2 regions of the Peribacillus sp. FSL K6-1552 genome follow, and region 2 is predicted to be linked to the other one. Evidence: riboswitches for the same ligand, from Rfam matches in the RefSeq annotation. Region 2 holds a riboswitch; the other holds the start of a gene.
What was found. Region 2 has a riboswitch for glycine ahead of NST21_RS03050 (amino acid permease). Riboswitches for the same ligand answer to the same signal wherever they lie in the genome.
Positions count from the first base shown of each region.

Region 1 (5,547 bases), 2.5 Mb from region 2:
TATTTCAAATGACTGATGACAGTAATTCCCCAAATAAAGATGAAACATACTGTAGAAATACTTGTAATTAACGTAAATACTCCTTCTGGCATTAAATAGTTCAAAACAACGGAAGTTAGAATGACGACAGTTGAAAAGGCCAGTGCATTGGAAGGTACTTTACGGGCATTAAGTTTTGCAAATGGCACAGGTGCATTTTTATCTTTGGCAAGTGAGTATACCATCCGGCTTGTACTGAAGATTGCGCTGTTGCATGCCGAAGCAGCCGATGTTAGGACGACAAAATTGACGATACCAGCAGCTGCAGCGATACCAACAGCCACGAATACTTGGACGAATGGGCTTTCCGATGGGATGATTGCGTTCCACGGATAAACACTCATAATGACAATAAGTGCGCCAATGTAGAAAATTATAATCCGAATAGGAATATTATTGATTGCTTTTGGGATAACTTTCTCTGGATCTTCTGTTTCACCTGCTGTAAGTCCTACAAGTTCAATACCAACAAACGCAAACACTACCATCTGGAATGAGAGGATAAATCCATTTATTCCATTTGGGAACATACCTTCGTGGCTCCATAGATTCGTGAAACTGGCTGCGCCTGAATCTGTGGAAAAGCCTTTAATAATCATGAAAATACCGATAACTATTAGTGCTAGAATAGCGATAACTTTAATTAATGCGAACCAGAATTCCATTTCGCCAAAAAGTTTTACGGTTGCTAGATTCATAAATAGCAAAATGACAAGCGCAATTAAACCTGGCATCCACTGTGGTACGGAGGGAAACCAATACTGGGTATAAAGACCAACTGCTGTTAAGTCGGCCATTGCGATTGAAATCCAGCAAAACCAGTAGGTCCAACCGGTGATAAATGCTGCCATATTACCTAAATAGTCTTTTACAAAGTCAACAAAAGAATTATATTCCAAATTGGTTAAGAGTAGTTCTCCAAGTGCGCGCATGATTAAAAAGCAAATTACGCCTGTAATCATGTAAGCAAATAAAATCGATGGTCCTGCTAAGTGAATAGATTTTCCTGCTCCGAGAAATAATCCCGTTCCAATTGCCCCGCCAATAGCGATTAGTTGTACGTGCCTGTTTTTTAGGCCTCTCGACAATTTTTGTTCCTGCATATGATTTCCCACTCCCTAATTTCCAGATAATTGAATAATAATATTCCGATAAAATTTTGACATATTATTATTCAATCCAACAAAGAAAACGCTTACAATTTTAATATAATAATACTCAATATGTTGCTGATAAATATTCTGGTTCTGGTGCAAACCTCGAAATAATCTACCAAGCTTTTGAAAAGATAAAGGTATTTCATTCAACCTATTGCAGATTCTCTCTAAGGTAAAAGTTGTAGTCAGGAAAATTGAAAAGAAAGACTCATTCTTTAATAAATTTCATAGCACAATCCTCCTTTTTTCGTTTGTGCTATCTTTCCCAGCATAAAAAGGGCAGAGGAAAGATAGGTGTTCTCCTATCTTTCCTCTGTCCTTTTACCTGAGAGTTTAACTCCTTTGGTGGCTCATGGCTCTCTCCAGAGACGCGTCCTATTGTGGTCCTTTTACCTGAGAGATTGATACCCAATTTTTTTGGGAATTGCCCCTTCGGTGCTAAACAATGCGTTTAGTCTCTCCCACAATTATCATCCGCTGATATAAAATTGCATTAACAGTTGTATAATAAATGGTTCTAATGGAAATTTCAACAAATATCTGAAAAAACTTTATTTTCAGAATTTTAAATATAGAGATAGAGCTTTCTGACAGTTCATAAATTATATGCCCCTAGTACCCCAAGTAAATTGTGAATTGAATAGGAGTAGATTGCTTTTTACAGTCGATAAACACCGTTCATAATAGTGTACTTTTACAAACTACTTATACCTTTCAAATATACATTACAGAGGATGCTATCTAGATAAAAGCATCCTCTGTTTACGTAATCATTATTATTGGAAATCATATAGAAAAACCTACAATTCAATACCGAAGTTATCTTTAATGTGCTTAATAGTTTTAGTCACCTTTTATCCAATCTTGAATAGTTTTCATCATTCTTCTCCTCCATAGGTATCGTACCTTTTTTCTTTATCTACTTATTGCCATTTTAAACCCTGACCTTAATGTCCAGAAGTCATTTTAATACCTACAGCCCCTGCAATAATACACATAATAAATAGGGTCAATCTTAAACTTTTAGGTTCATTAAAGAAGATCATTCCTGCTAAAACAGTTCCAACAGAGCCGATACTGGTCCATATTGCATAGGCAGTCCCCACTGGAATAGAAGTTAATGACAAAGAAAGAAAATAAAAGCTTAAACTCCCAAAAAAAAGACACGCTACAGAGGGAAGCAATTTTTTAAACCCGTCTGCACGTTTCAGGCTTATAACACTACCAATCTCGGCAAATCCGGCAATTAGAAGAAAAAACCAAGCCATTGAATCATCCCCTAACCTTGTATAAATCATATCATTTCCTTTAATATTTAGGTTCTGCTGGATTGATTTTTATTCCAATTATCCCCAATATCATTAAAGCCATAAAAAATACTTTTAGTGGATTAATGGTCTCTCCCAAAAAAAGCATCCCAATTACTACTGTTCCCACCGTTCCCAATCCAGTAAAAATAGCGTAACCAGTTCCTAAGGGAATTGAATGTAAAGCTTTTGAAAGTAAAAAGAAACTAAAGATTATAATAACTACCGTTACTATACTAGGTATAATTTTGGTGAATCCGTGAGAATATTTAAGACCGATCACCCAGACGATTTCCAAAAGTCCTGCCATTATGATATATATCCATGCCATTTTATCGCTCTCTCCTTCGGCATTGACACTTATTTTTGAACCACGAAGTTCTCCAAATATCGATAAATCGCATAAGCTACCCCATTCTCATCATTTTTAAGGGTTGTCGTTGTACAAACAGCTTTTATGACATCTTTCGCATTTCCCATCGCTACGCTGTATCCAACTTTCTGGAACATGGATAAATCATTGTTGCTGTCCCCGATTGCCATAGCCTGTTCTAAGGAGCCATTCACCAAAAAAGCCAATTTTTCAAGGGCCATTCCTTTTGAAGCTCTTTTACTAGTAATTTCAATGTTGTGATCAGCAGATGAAACAACCATCAACTCATCAAACTTTTTGAATTGGCTCCATGCTTCCTCTAATTTCTTTTTATCAAAAGAACATGCTAATATGTTATAGAATTCTTCCTCCTGTTTTAAGATATCATGATAGTTTTCGACTAAAACATATCCAAACTGGTCAAATTGCCTTTCCGCTACTTCAACTAATTCTTTCATATCTGTATTCAAATCGGCGCTTTTCAAACTTTTAATCTCATTATGGAAATGTTCTCTTCCCTTTTTAAGCGTATAAATGGCTTTATCAGTAAACACTTCGTAATAATAATTCCGTTCATCTAACCATTGGAGAATAGATTCGACACGATCTTTAGTTATCGTAATAGAAGAAATACACTTTCCGCTTTTGGAATGAGTGGTTGCACCATTTGTTCCGATTACAAATGGGGAAATCCCGGCTTTTTCACAAATTGTTTGAACGTCAAAATAAGCCCGTCCTGTTGAAATAACTACTTCAAAGCCTCTATCTTGGGCATATTGAATCGCCTTTTTATTTTCTTCACTAATTTCATTCTGGTCGTTTAATAATGTTCCGTCTAAATCTATCGCAATGAAACTCATGCTATATAGCCCCTTTTCTCATTCTATCTATTAAATTCTCTTTCTAGCTTTTATACCTGCTATCAATAAAAATCCAATCAAAAAAGAGAGAGAACTCCCTCATCCAACTCGATATGTCCTTTTATGGATTGACTATGCTTGAATCCAATTGATCTCCTCTAATTTTGAATGATTTCTCCATTCCTCTGGAAATGGTTGCTCGCAGACAATCACATCGACTTTTTCTAGAGGACAAACTTTACTAAATGTGTCGACACCAATTTTAGAGTAATCCGTTAGCAATATAACTTGCTTTGATACCTCGACCATCTTGCGTGAAACTAATGTTTCATGTAAATGATAATTACTAACCCCATTTTGAATGGAAACACCACCAGCTGAAATGAAGGCTTTATCAATATTAAATTGATTTAACATTTGTTCAGTGAGACCGCCGCTTATAGATTGATGCTTTGGATCAATTTGTCCTCCTAGTAATAGAATTTGTCCTGTAAACTTATTTTCATTGAGCAATTCGGTTAACACAGACGACACAGGAAGAGAATTGGTTAAAATCGTAATGTCTATTTTATTTTCGATACACTGCGCAAATTCAAGCATGGTTGTCCCTACATCAATGGCAATCACATCTCCGTTAGAAATGAGTTCTACTGCTTTTTTCCCAACCTTGATTTTCGCTTCTTGATTCACTGTTGTACGCTGTGTAAATGGAGGCTCCTCAAATTCAAAGACTTTTTTAATCGCTCCACCGTAAACCCTCTTTAAAAGTCCTTTTTCCTCTAATATCATCAAATCGCGTCGAATCGTTTCCTCTGAAACATTAAATTGATCAACTAATTCCATAACTTTTACTTTTCCCATTTTGTTAAGTTCTTTTAAAATTTCATTCTTTCTTTCTTCAGGCAAAACAGACATATTCCTTCCCCCGTGATCATTAATAATTTATAAAATAATGCATTCTTTCTTCGGTACAAGAATATGAACGCGTGCTCCTTGCTCAAACATTTTCCCTCGGTGGTGAAGATAGTCTACAAGGAAAGCGGACTCATCTGTTTCTACTTCATATCTTAAAACATTCCCTGTCATAGAAACATCTTTAATAAACCCTTTAATTCCCCAGTTCTCTTGTAAATCCAAGCTATCCTCACCAGCAGAAACTAATTGTAAAACTTCAGGACGAATGGCGACTTCATTCCCTTTTAATTCTGTGCTGCGAACAAGTTTATGGAAAACTTCCATATTACAAACATTATAATTTCCGATAAATTTTGCAACAAATGTATTGACTGGAGAAGTATAAATTTCTGATGGAGAACCGGATTGTACAACTTTTCCTTTATTCATGACAAAAATTCGATCAGACATCGTCATTGCTTCTTCCTGATCATGAGTAACAAAAATAGTTGTAATATCTAACTCTTTCTGTATTCTCTTTAATTCTTTTTGCAAACTTTTTCTAATTTTAGCATCCAATGCGCTTAACGGCTCATCCAAAAGCAGTACTTTCGGCTCCATGACAAGCGCACGGGCAAGAGCAACCCTCTGCTGTTGTCCACCAGATAATTGATGAGGATACGACTCTTCTTTTCCTATTAAATCAACCATATCAATCATATTTTTCACTTTTGATTTAATATTTTTTACCTTCTTCATTTTAAGGCCGTACGCGATATTGTCAAAAACGCTCATATTTGGGAAAAGCGCATAAGACTGAAAAACCATACCGACTTCACGCTGACGCGGTGATAAATGAGTAATATCTTTTCCATCAATTAAGATTCTTCCTACATCAACACCTTCAAGCCCTGCAA
Region 1 is NZ_JBBOST010000001.1:3,134,617-3,140,163, forward strand. It holds gene NST21_RS15075 (amino acid permease) at 1-1,142, opposite strand, end outside; glycine riboswitch at 1,508-1,564, opposite strand; glycine riboswitch at 1,568-1,670, opposite strand; gene NST21_RS15080 (DMT family transporter) at 2,144-2,464, opposite strand; gene NST21_RS15085 (DMT family transporter) at 2,505-2,834, opposite strand; gene NST21_RS15090 (Cof-type HAD-IIB family hydrolase) at 2,864-3,736, opposite strand; gene NST21_RS15095 (DeoR/GlpR family DNA-binding transcription regulator) at 3,869-4,651, opposite strand; gene NST21_RS15100 (ABC transporter ATP-binding protein) at 4,679-5,547, opposite strand, start outside.
Region 1: it holds a riboswitch for glycine, as region 2 does, so the genes downstream of both, NST21_RS15075 (amino acid permease) here and NST21_RS03050 (amino acid permease) in region 2, are expected to answer to the same signal.

Region 2 (5,547 bases):
CGCAGTGATACCGATAAGTTCAACGCCCTGATAGGATGCTACAACAAGGGAAAGCGCAAAGAAGAACCCTGTCCAGCCCCCGGTGAAGAAGCCGCCATTTGCCCAAAGATTTGATAATCCAATTGCATCACCGCCATTTCCAAATCCGAAAAAGATAAGACCTAGTCCAGCAATAATCATCAGTACAATCGTTATAATTTTAATAAGCGCAAACCAAAATTCAAATTCCCCGAAAGATTTTACAGAAATGAGGTTTGCAGCCCCTAGGATAACCATGGCAATCACACCTGGTATCCATGCGGGTAAATCTGGGAACCAATACTTCATATACATTCCAACGGCAATTATCTCGGACATTCCGACGATTACCCACTGAAACCAATTACTCCATGCAGTCATATAACCTGCTAAAGGATGAATATAGTTACTCGCAAATGTTGCAAACGAACCCGTAGTAGGCTCTAAATAAAGCATTTCTCCCATAGAACGCATGATGAAAAATATAAAAAGACCAGCGATAGCATAAGCTAGCATTACAGATGGTCCAGTCCATTTAATCGTACTTGCTGATCCCATAAATAACCCAACACCAATGGTACCGCCCAAAGCGATCATCTGAATATGACGTGCCTCTAGCCCTCTCTTTAATTCTTTGTTTGACATGATTAATTCCTCCAGATGTAATATTAGCGACTATGCTTCGTACAAGGTTATTAAAGTTTTTTTCTAGTCCCTAATTAACTCTCAATTTAGATTAAAACAACTGTTGATTCTTTTTCCATACTTAGATTAGATTTGAAAAGTTCCAATTCTTTTTCATATCGCATAATTTATAATCTTATCTTATAATAATAAATATTCTGTAAAAAAACAAATGTATTTCTAGAGGAAACACTAACCAGTATAAAAAAATTCAATCACTAAAAGTGATATTAGATATATTAGTATTTTAAGAAATCAATAAAATAACATGACCCTAATAAGATAAGGTGGAATTTAACACAACCAAAGAAAACCCAGTCTTTAAAGACTGAGCTCAGTTCAAATGGCCTTGTTCTAGAGAAAGTTAAGGGAGTTATTATAGAAAAAAGTCAAACTTTAGTTGCAAATATATTGACTTTCAAGAAGTTTAATCCGATCATATAACTCTTTGTTTACAAGTGTAGGCACTCCGTATTTCTCACCTAATTTTAATACCGTACCTGCAAATAACTCAACCTCACTGTAACGTCGAGCTTCGATATCTTGAGCCATGGATGGCTTTCCTTCTGGGCTTAATGTATCCAATACACTTAACCAATAATCCAGATCTCTTTCCGTTAAATGAATTCCTTCTTTCTCTGACAGAACGATAACCTCTCTCATGGCAGAAATCATCATTTCTCTTGCATGACCATTTCGTTGAATTTCACCATAATTACTTTTATAGACAGCAACAGTTTGATTGACACCAACATTCAGCATAAATTTCCCCCATTGCCGCTTATACATATCCGTGTCTATCTCATATGGAACCTTCATTTTTTCAAAAAAATCTGCCACCTGCTGAACCTTTTCTGAAACCAATCCAGGTACCCGCTCACCAAAGCAGAGCATGCCCATATGTTCGTATGTCAACTTATTTTCTTCTTTAACAGCATCCATACCTTGTGCAACACAATATAAGACTTTATCTTTTCCATACGCCTCACCAATAATCGCTTCACTTGTGATCCCATTCAAAGCAGAAATAATAATCGTCTGTTTTCCAATTTGATTCTTCACCGCTTCAATAGCATCTTCCAATCCACTAAATTTAACAGTAAAAATCATCAAATCTGCAGGCTCGCCTATTTCTTCAGGCGTTACATAATGAAAGTCACAACGCTCACCATTGCAATAAACCCCATCCTGGACATATCTCTTTATTCTAGCTGTATCCGCAATAATCCTCACATTCTTCTTCGGCATTTCCTTTGATAAATGATGTCCATATAAAATGCCCAGTGCTCCTAATCCAACAATTGATACTGTCTTTATCGCCATAGCATCTCTAATTCCTTTCACCTTTTTACCTAAATATTATCACACTATTCGGAAAACAGTCGCGATTAAAATGCCAGTTCAATGGTATGAATTGATTAGAAAAACCACCTAGAAAAGCTACAATATTGTGAAATACCAATAATGACACGAGGGGTTTGTAACATCCTTACAGCTTCCTTTTGGTTCATGTATTTCACCAAAAAGCAAATTAAGGCTTAAACGAAGTCTACTCTTCTGCGGAACGATAACCACAAAATTTGTTGTTGTTTTTTGTATTGATTTTAAAGTGGACCCGTTAACTATCAGCTACAGTCACTATGGCTTTTCCAATCACTACTTTTATAGAATGTTGATATACATCAACTACATTACCCGCTAACTTTCCAATTTCCATATTGACCTATAGAATAAACAATGATAGAATTCCAATATTATATTGACGTTATTTAAGTATAATGACAAATGACCGAAGGAAGATTCAATTCTTCTACAAACGGACATTTATTACAACCGCATACTAGCAAGCGTTGAATGCTATGGATCACACTATAGCAGGAGCAGCTTCTGGAGAGACTGTACATAGTACAGCGCCGAAGGATTCACAATCTCAGGCAAAAGGACAGAAGAGTAACGAATGATGAATTGTTATTCTTAAACCTGACGAGATTGGTAGTATCCAATCTCTTTTTTTATTGTCCAAAATCCAAGATATTGCCATTCAATGGCATAAGCGAGGTGAAAACAACGAGCTACACGAGATGTAGAATCACGCTCCACACGACTAAGATCATAAACAACGGGAGATGCTCAAATTGGCTAAACAGGAATTGAAAAGAGATTTAAAAAATCGCCATGTACAATTAATTGCAATAGGAGGAACAATTGGTACCGGTTTATTTCTTGGATCCGGTAAAGCCATCCAATTGGCAGGCCCCTCCATTATCTTTTCCTATCTTATTATAGGGATTGCCTTATTTTTTGTTATGAGGGCTTTAGGGGAATTACTTTTATCCAACGCCGGTTATACGTCATTCACCGAATTCGCTACCGAATATATCGGGCCGTGGGCTGGATTCGTGACCGGATGGACCTATTGGTTCTGTTGGATCATGACAGCCATGGCTGATATCATCGCGGTTGGTGTCTATATGCAATATTGGTTCAATATCCCTCAATGGATACCAGCTCTTGCTTGCCTGGTCATTCTGTTAGGGTTGAATCTATTGACCGTTAAATTGTTTGGAGAACTTGAATTCTGGTTCGCGCTCATTAAAGTCATCACGATTATTGCCTTGATTATTGTAGGCATCATCCTGTTAGTCATTGGCTTCAAAACCAATACAGGAACCGTTTCACTCACCAACCTTTGGAGCCACGGAGGCATGTTTCCGAACGGCGTATCCGGCTTCCTGCTATCTTTACAATTGGTTGTCTTCTCCTTTGTAGGGGTCGAATTAATTGGTGTTTCTGCAGCAGAAACAGCTAACCCGAAAAAAAATATACCATCAGCCATCAATAAAATCCCGGTCCGAATTTTACTTTTCTATGTAGGTGCCATACTCGTCATTCTATGCGTCAATCCTTGGACACAGCTGGATGCATCAAGCAGTCCATTCGTAGAAGTCTTTACACTAATCGGCATTCCAATCGCTGCAGGGATTATCAATTTTGTTGTCCTGACATCCGCTGCATCTGCCGGCAACAGCGGTTTATTTTCAACAAGCCGTATGCTTTATACATTAAGCAATAATAACGATGCTCCTGCAAAATTAGCAAAATTAAATAAACATGCTGTTCCAAGTAATGCCTTGGTTACATCGGCAATCGTCGTCTCCCTAGGGGCATTGCTAAGCAAAATGATACCTGAACAGGCCTTTACAATAGTAACTACAATCAGTGCCATCTGTTTTATTTGGGTTTGGAGCATCATCTTGATTTCACATATCAAATATACGAAAAAACGTCCGGACTTGAGAGCCCAATCTACATTCAAAGCTCCTTTTACACCCTTTATCAATTACGTTATTTTAGGATTATTTCTGTTCATCCTAATCGTTATGCTATTCGCTGAAGCTACACGACTTTCACTGTTAATGACGCCAATCTGGTTCATTCTTCTACTCGTACTCTATAACTATCAGAAAAAAAAGTAGCTATTTTTCATGGTCGCAGGAATTAAAAGGAAGGGACACTCCCTTCCTTTTTTTCAATTTATTTTGCTAACACAGAGAAGTGCTACTAAAATATATAATGCAGCCACAGTAAATTTTATATTAAAATAGTGTAAGGTACTGTAATTCGATATGAATGACTTTTCACTTAGAATGGAGGGGTTGGATTAATGAAGATTATTTATATACTTACTCTAGTTCCTTTTATAGGCATATTAGGATTTCTTCCGTTCGTTAACAGAATAGAACCTTATGTATTAGGGATGCCTTTTAATATGTTTTGGATGGCTATGTGGGTGGTCCTTACATCCGTTATTTTGGGCATCATGTATAAGTTGGACCCCAGAAATCGGGAAGGTGACCAGGAATGAATATTTCCCTCTTAATTATTTTAGGATTTTTACTTTTATCAATCTTTTTAGGTATTCGATCTTCAAAAGGAAAAGACATGAATTTGGAACAATGGACAGTTGGAGGCCGTGGTTTTGGTGCTATATTCGTCTTTCTATTGATGGCTGGAGAAATTTATACGACGTTTTCCTTTCTTGGCGGCAGCGGCTGGGCTTATGGTAAGGGTGCACCCGCTTTATACGTCCTTATTTACATTACTTTGTCTTATGTATTGTCATATTGGCTTCTTCCGGAAATATGGAAATATGCCAAAGAAAATAGTCTAATGTCTCAATCTGATTTCTTTGTAAGCAAGTATAAGAGCCCAAGTTTAGGAATTCTGGCAGCACTTGTCGGTGTGGTATCTATGATTCCAGTGATTGTCGTGCAACTTAAAGGATTAGGGATTATTGTTTCAGAAGCATCTTATGGAGCAATTTCAATGTCTACCGCGGTCTGGATGGGAGCAATCAGCCTTACCATTTATGTTATGATTTCTGGAATACACGGCTCAGTTTGGACAGCAGTCATTAAAGATATCATGATGATCGTGATTATAGGATTCTTAGGAATTTATCTTCCTATTCATTACTTTGGTGGTTTTCAACCGATGTTTGAGGCCGTAAATGCAGCCAAGCCTGGTTTTCTAAAGCTTCCTGAACAGGGGCTTAGTGTTTCATGGTTTATCTCCACGGTAATATTGCTTGTATTTGGTTTTTACATGTGGCCCCAAGTTTTCAGCGCTGTCTATTCGGCGCGCAGCGGGAAAGTATTTCGTAAAAATGCTATAATCAGTCCGTTATATACGCTCATGTTGTTATTTGTCTTTTTTGTAGGATTTACTGCTATATTGAAAGTGCCTGGACTCGTTGGGGCAGATGCAGACCTCTCATTGCTGCGCCTTTCTATTGAGACCTTTGATCCATGGTTTATAGGCATAATCGGCGGAGCTGGAATGCTG
Region 2 is NZ_JBBOST010000001.1:650,443-655,989, reverse strand. It holds gene NST21_RS03060 (amino acid permease) at 1-663, opposite strand, end outside; gene NST21_RS03055 (ketopantoate reductase family protein) at 1,099-2,025, opposite strand; glycine riboswitch at 2,580-2,658, shown strand; gene NST21_RS03050 (amino acid permease) at 2,838-4,178, shown strand; gene NST21_RS03045 (DUF3311 domain-containing protein) at 4,367-4,567, shown strand; gene NST21_RS03040 (sodium:solute symporter family protein) at 4,564-5,547, shown strand, end outside.